Linked DNA regions of Tistrella bauzanensis. The protein of the gene in region 1 binds, or shares a complex with, the protein of each later gene. Links are inferred from orthologs where the notes say so. Each region holds a gene or a part of one and is shown in the gene's direction. Other genes may lie near its edges.

The links.
Region 2: the proteins of tsaE (region 1) and tsaD are in contact, whole or in part, in a crystal structure (PDB 6N9A), measured with the Thermotoga maritima proteins. The link is inferred for Tistrella bauzanensis from one-to-one orthologs. Residues at the interface, in WP_004082108.1 of Thermotoga maritima: Leu37, Gly38, Lys46, Lys57, Val59, Lys60, Ser61, Thr63, Phe64, Thr65, Leu66, Met67, Val69, Pro71, Tyr82, Arg83, Leu84, Asp86, Asp88, Phe89, Asp93, Ile128, Asp130, Glu131, Arg134; in WP_004082750.1 of Thermotoga maritima: Cys10, Asp11, Arg49, His50, Leu82, Gly84, Gly135, Gly136, Glu154, Thr155, Leu156, Asp157, Asp158, Ser159, Glu162, Asp165, Lys166, Arg169, Leu170, Tyr175, Lys213, Thr214, Leu217, Tyr218, Gln221, Arg222, Asn324.

Annotation. Positions count from the first base shown.
Region 1 is NZ_BMDZ01000012.1:16,873-20,031, forward strand. Bases 1-2,845 are described here. They hold tsaE (tRNA (adenosine(37)-N6)-threonylcarbamoyltransferase complex ATPase subunit type 1 TsaE), read left to right. Parts: upstream 1-1,047; coding sequence 1,048-1,644; downstream 1,645-2,845. Other genes in these bases: IEW15_RS07295 (bifunctional folylpolyglutamate synthase/dihydrofolate synthase), read left to right, coding at 1-43; IEW15_RS07300 (alpha/beta fold hydrolase), read left to right, coding at 101-997; IEW15_RS07310 (aminoglycoside phosphotransferase family protein), read left to right, coding at 1,641-2,774. Outside these bases: IEW15_RS07315 (nucleotidyltransferase family protein), read left to right, coding at 2,867-3,159. UniProt on the Escherichia coli protein: Required for the formation of a threonylcarbamoyl group on adenosine at position 37 (t(6)A37) in tRNAs that read codons beginning with adenine.
Region 2 is NZ_BMDZ01000021.1:55,529-58,644, reverse strand. The notes cover bases 193-2,994. They hold tsaD (tRNA (adenosine(37)-N6)-threonylcarbamoyltransferase complex transferase subunit TsaD), read left to right. Parts: upstream 193-938; coding sequence 939-2,051; downstream 2,052-2,994. Other genes in these bases: IEW15_RS10705 (TSUP family transporter), read right to left, coding at 2,973-2,994; IEW15_RS10710 (EF-hand domain-containing protein), read left to right, coding at 2,147-2,860; hemC (hydroxymethylbilane synthase), read right to left, coding at 193-753. Also shown: more of hemC, read right to left, coding at 1-192; more of IEW15_RS10705, read right to left, coding at 2,995-3,116.

The DNA of each region.
Region 1 (3,159 bases):
GGCGGTCGATGCACCGCGCCCGGCGGCGATATCCGCCGCCTGACCATCCGTCCCGCCCCATCTGCCGTCCACAATCCGACACGCGAAGGAACTCTGCGTCGTGACCGTCATCGAAACCCGTCTGGTCGATCTGGACCACATGACGATCGCCTGCGCCGAGCTGGCACCGGAGGTGCCGGAGGGGCTGCCGGTGCCAGACGGATGTCCGGTCATCTTCATCAACGGCCTGTCGATGCAGGCCACCGACTGGCCGGCGGCGCTGCTGGATGCCGTGCGCCGGACCCACCCGGTGGTGGTGTTCGACAACCGCGATGCCGGGCTGTCCAGCGCCTTCGGCCCCGTGGTGCTGGGCGATCAGGGCGCACCGCCGGCCACGCCCTACACCCTCTATGACATGGCGGCCGATACGGTGGCCCTGCTCGACCATCTGGGGTATGACCGGATGCATCTGGTCGGCTATTCCATGGGCGGGCGCATCGCCCAGATCATCGCCGCCAACCATCCCGGCCGGGTGGCGTCGCTGGCCTGCATGATGTCGTCGGGTGGCCAGCGGCGGGTGGAGGCGGCGGCGGAGGTGCGCGACGCTTTGGGGGCGGCCCGTGCCGAGAGCCTGCTGCGCGCGCCCGATGTCGCGCTGTTCGTGGCCCAGTCTCGCCTTCTCGACGGCACGGCGCTGACGGCCGGCGATGACGAGCACCGCGACCGGATCGAGGCTGCCGTCGCCCGCAGCTATCGGCCGCTGGGCACCGGCCGGCAGATGGCGGCGGTGGAGGCGGCGGGGGACCGCGCGGACCTGCTGGGGCGCATCACCTGTCCCACCCTGTTCATCCATGGCACCGCCGATCCGGTGGTGCCTTTCGCGCAGGCCGCCCAGGGTGCTGCCCGCATCGCCGGCGCGCGGCTGCATCCGATCGAGGGGCTGGGCCATCTGCCGACCCGTGCCGCCCTGGACCGGATCATCGCGCCGCTGGTGGCGCATATCGGGCTTGCGGGCTGATCTGTCCCGCGCCCCTTGCTCGATGCCGGTCAACAGGCTAGAACGCCCCGATGACAGCACCATCCGGGAATAGGCCCTGCCGGTCGCTCGACACCGGCGGTGCCGGCGGTTCGCCGCGGCCGATCCGCCTTGCGCGTGAGGCGGATACCACGGCGTTTGCCCGCGGGCTGGCGCCGGTTCTGCGCGATGGCGGCATGGTGCTGCTGGATGGTGATCTGGGGGCCGGCAAGACCGCCTTTGCCCGTGCGCTGATCCGCAGCCTCGCCGGCGCCGACATCGATGTCCCGAGCCCGACCTTCACCCTGGTGCAGAGCTATGCGCTCGACGGCGTCGAGGTCACCCATGCCGATCTCTACCGCATCGACGATCCCGACGAGATCGACGAACTGGGGCTGGAGGATGCCGCAGCCGGCGGTCTGGTGCTGGTGGAATGGCCTGAGCGTGCCGGTGGCCGGCTGGATCGCGACGCGCTCAGGCTCCGTTTCTCCATCGCCGATGATGGCGCGCGCGTGGTCACGATCGATGCGCCGGGCGACTGGACGGCGCGGCTCGGGCGTCATACCTGTGAACTTCCCGCGGATGATGCCGGTGATGCTGAGGCACCCGATGCGTCCGGCCCATCCGCCCCGTCACGGAATGATCGATGACCGACGTCCCACCCGTCACCCCACCCGCCATCCCGGTGGTCATGGCCGCCGGCGCCGAGCCGGAACCGCGTGATCTGGAGCGGGCGCGCTTCATCGCCCGCGCCGGATGGCGCGGTGCCGAGCGGGTGGTCCTGGCCGGCGATGCCTCGTTCCGCCGCTATGACCGGCTCCGCCTCGACCGCCAGACGGCGGTGCTGATGGATGCCCCGCCCCCGCACGAGGATGTCGGGCCGTTCCTGAAGGTCTGCGCGCATCTGAAGGCGCTGGGCCTGTCGGCACCGACGGTGCTGGCCGCCGATGCCGATACCGGCTTCGTGCTGCTGGAGGATCTGGGCGACGATCTGTTCCGGGTGGCGATCGACCGCGATCCCACGCTGGAGACGGCGCTCTATGCCAGTGCCGTCGATCTGCTGGCCGATCTGCACGACCGGCCGGGCGCGGCGGCGCTTGACGTGCCGGTCTATGGCCCTGATGTGCTGCTGACCGAATCGCTGCTGCTGATCGACTGGTACTGGCCGCTGGCGCTGGGCCGCACGGCCACGGATGCCGAACGCCAGGGCTTCATCGCCGTCCTTGAACCGCTGCTGGCCACGGTCGGCGTGCCACAGGTTCTGGTGCTGCGCGATTATCATGCCGAAAACCTGCTCTGGCTGCCCGGCCGTCGCGGCACGGCGCGGGTGGGCGTGATCGATTTCCAGGATGCGTTGATCGGCCATGCGGCCTATGACCTGGTGTCGCTGCTGGAAGACGCGCGGCGCGACGTCGCTCCCGATCTGGCCGAGGCGATGGTCGGTCGCTATCTGGCGCGCCGGCGTGGCCTCGCTGGCGACAGTGCCGCCGGTGATGCCGATGGCGGCGCCGGTCATACCGAGACCTTCCGCACCGCCTGCGCGGTGCTGGGCGCCCAGCGCAACATGAAGATCGCCGGCATCTTCGCCCGCCTGCATCTGCGCGACGGCAAGCCCCGCTATCTGGACTATCAGCCCCGGGTGTGGCGGATGATCGAACACGATCTGCTGCACCCGGCTCTGCACCCTCTGGCCGAATGGCTGGACGAGCATCTGCCCTGGGACGCCCGTGGTCGCACCACGGCGGTTCCGCCCGGCCCTGTCGAAGGAGACCCCGCATGACCACCTCCGATCTGTCCGGTCATTCTGGTCTGTCCGGGTCTGCGACGGCAGATCATTCCAAGCCGGCGGCGGGGCGGCCCGGCAGCGGCGGCATGCCGGCCAGCGCCATGGTGCTGGCGGCGGGGCTCGGCACCCGCATGCGGCCGTTGAGCGATGATCGCCCCAAGCCGCTGGTCGAGGTCGCCGGCCGGCCGCTGATCGACTGGACGCTCGACCGGCTGGTCGAGGTGGGCGTGCCGCGGATCGTGGTCAACACCCATCATCACGCAGCCAGGCTGTCGGCGCATCTGGCGGGGTTGCGGGCCGAACTGGCCACGCGCTCAGGGGGTGCGATCGAACTGCTGGAAAGCCACGAGGACACGCTGCTCGAAACCGGCGGCGGTGT
Region 2 (3,116 bases), on another replicon or contig:
GATCGGCGTGCGGCAGGAACCATCGAGCACCGCCAGCAGGCCGCGCTCGGCCTCAACCGCGATCGCGGTTTCCGGATCGTTCAGTGCCCGCACCCACCCGGCCGTGCGATCATCGGCCGCGCGGCATTCGATGCCGATGGCGCCCTGGGCGACCGCCGGCAGCATCACCGCCGGGTCGATCGGGCTGCGGACGACCTCGGTCAGCTTCAGGCGGTTCAGGCCGGCCATGGCCAGCAGGGTGGCGTCCATCCGCCCCTCGCGCAGTCGTTCCAGCCGGGTCTGGACATTGCCGCGCACCGGCACGACGACAAGATCCGGGCGGGCGGCCAGAAGCTGGGCCTGGCGGCGCAGGCTGGCGGTGCCGACCACGGCGCCGGCGGGAAGGTCGTCGAGGGTGGCGGCGGTCAGCGACAGAAAGGCATCGCGCGGGTCTTCACGCGGCAGCAGCGCGCCGATGATCAGCCCCGGCGGCAGCTCGGTCGGCATGTCCTTCATGGAATGCACCGCCAGATCGATGGCGCCGCTGATCAGCGCTTCCTCGATCTCTTTGGTGAACAGGCCTTTGCCGCCCAGTTCCACGAGGGTGCGGTCCTGCACCCGGTCGCCCGTGGTGCGGATGACGACGACCTCGACCGCACCCGTGCGGGCGAGGTCGGGATCGATGGCGGCCAGCCGGCCGCGCACCTCGTTCGCCTGTGCAAGGGCGAGCGGGCTGCCGCGGGTGCCGATACGGAGAAGCGGATGCGTGACCATGACGGGCCTGTGTTAGTGCCTGAATTGCGGTTTGGGAAGTGGTAATCGGCGCCGGGAGCCGCTACCTCTTGCCGCGGATGACCGGCCATGACCGGCCGACATTGCGGGAAACCTGCCTGATGACCGCCCGGACCGCCACATATACCGTTGGGAATGCCGTCGGAGAGACCAGTTCCGCCCCGTCGATGCGGCCGCTGATCTGCCTTGGGATCGAGAGCAGCTGCGACGAGACCGCCGCCGCGGTGGTGGTGTCGGACCCGGCCGCGCGCGCCGGCGAGGGCCGGCCGCTGGGCCATATCCGCGCCCATCTGGTGCTGTCGCAGATCGACGAACACAAGGGTTTCGGCGGCGTGGTGCCCGAAATCGCCGCCCGCGCCCATATCGACCATCTGGACCGGCTGGTGGCGGCGACGATGGCGGAGGCGGGGATGACGCTGGGCGGGCTGGATGCGATCGCGGTCACCAGCGGCCCCGGGCTGATCGGCGGCGTGATGGTGGGGCTGATGACCGCCAAGGGCCTGGCGCTGGGGGCGGGGGTGCCGCTGATCGGCATCAACCATCTGGAGGCCCATGCCCTGACCGCGCGGCTGACCGACGGAGTCGATTTTCCGTTCCTGCTGCTGCTGGTATCGGGTGGGCACTGCCTGATCGCCGAGGTCACCGGCCATGGCCGCTATCGCCGCCTGGGCGCCACCATCGACGATGCGGTGGGCGAGGCCTTCGACAAGACCGCGCGACTGCTGGGGCTGGGCTATCCGGGCGGGCCGGCGGTGGAGCGGGCGGCCGCGACCGGCGATCCGGCGCGCTTCGCCTTTCCCCGGCCGATGATCGGCCGGCCGGACTGCGATTTCTCGTTCTCGGGGCTGAAGACCGCGATCCGCCAGGAGGCGCAGCGCCTGAAGGTGCTGTCGCATCAGGATGTGGCCGATCTGGCGGCGAGCTTTCAGGCGGCGGTGGCCGACAGCATCGCCGACCGGGTGGGCCGCGCGGCGAAAGCCTTTGTCGCCGGTCATGGCCGCGGCGGAGCGTTGGTGGTGGCGGGCGGGGTGGCCGCCAACGCCGCGCTGCGCGCCCGGCTGGCCGGCGTGGCCGGCACCCATGGCCTGCATCTGGTGGCGCCGCCGATCCGGCTGTGCACCGATAACGGCGCGATGATCGCCTGGGCGGGGATCGAGCGGCTGATGCAGGGGCCGGTGGATGCCGGCCAGGGGCTGGATCTGGTGGCGCGGGCGCGCTGGCCGCTGGACCCCGATGCCGAACAGGTCGCGGCCGGTGGGCGCGGCCGGCATCGCGGCTGATCAACCACGGTTGATGCGCCGATGCAGTTCTATCGCCCCGGCTGTGACCTTTCGGGATAGGGTTAAGACTATCTTAACCTTGTCCGGGATTTCCGATGCCGCATCTCACTCCCCTTCGCGCGGCCGCACAGCGCGTGGCCATGGTCAGCGGTCTGACGGCGATCGCAGCCCTTGGCGCCTGCGCCCAGCAGACCGGATCGCAGCCCTTGAGCGGCGGTTCCGCGCCCACGGTTTCTGCGACGGCGCCGGCGGCGGGTGCCGCGCGCGTGCCGGTGATGATCAGCGTGGTGCATGGCGGCCAGCCGGTCAGCGGCGCCACCTGCCTGATCGGCAATGATCGCGGACAGGTGCGGGTGACGCCGCCGGCGGTGGCCGAGGTACCGGTTTCGGCGGCGCCATTACGGGTGGCATGCAGCGCCGCCGGCCTGGTTCAGGCATCAACCCTGGTTCTGGCACCGGGGCCCGCCAGCGACACCGTCTTGGCGGCACCGCTGCTGGCCTGGGGGCCGCAGCCGGCATCGGCCGCCACCACGACGGCCGCCACGGGCTATCCCGGACAGGTGATCGTGCCGCTGGCGCGCCTCGACGCGGTCGCCGCCGCTGCCCAACGCGGGTCCAGCCTGATCGATGCGGGCTTCGCCGCCGCCGACAGCGATGGCGACGGCCGGGTCAGCCGCGCCGAATACGACACCGCCCTGGCCACCCTGGCCGGCGCCGGCCTGACCCCGCCAGCCACCGCCTTCACCGGCGCCGACAGCGATGGCGATGGCAGCCTGACGCTGACGGAGGCGCGGGTGCTGGGCCGGTGACGGTCAGCATCGGGTATGAGCCAGAATGACGGGACTCAGTCGCGACATCATAGGTCTGGCGGTTTCGGACTCGGGCGCAAACGGCCGCGCGAAGGCTGACGGCCACACCCCGTCAGCGCGGCGCGGCCGTGTCCGTGACGGCGGGGGGCGATGGCGGGGCGACTGATGATGGCGGGGCAAGCCGGGGCGCCGGGGTCGCGACGTATTCGGTCCAGCCCAGCCGCAGCGACAGGGCCAGGCAGGTGCAGACCAGCAG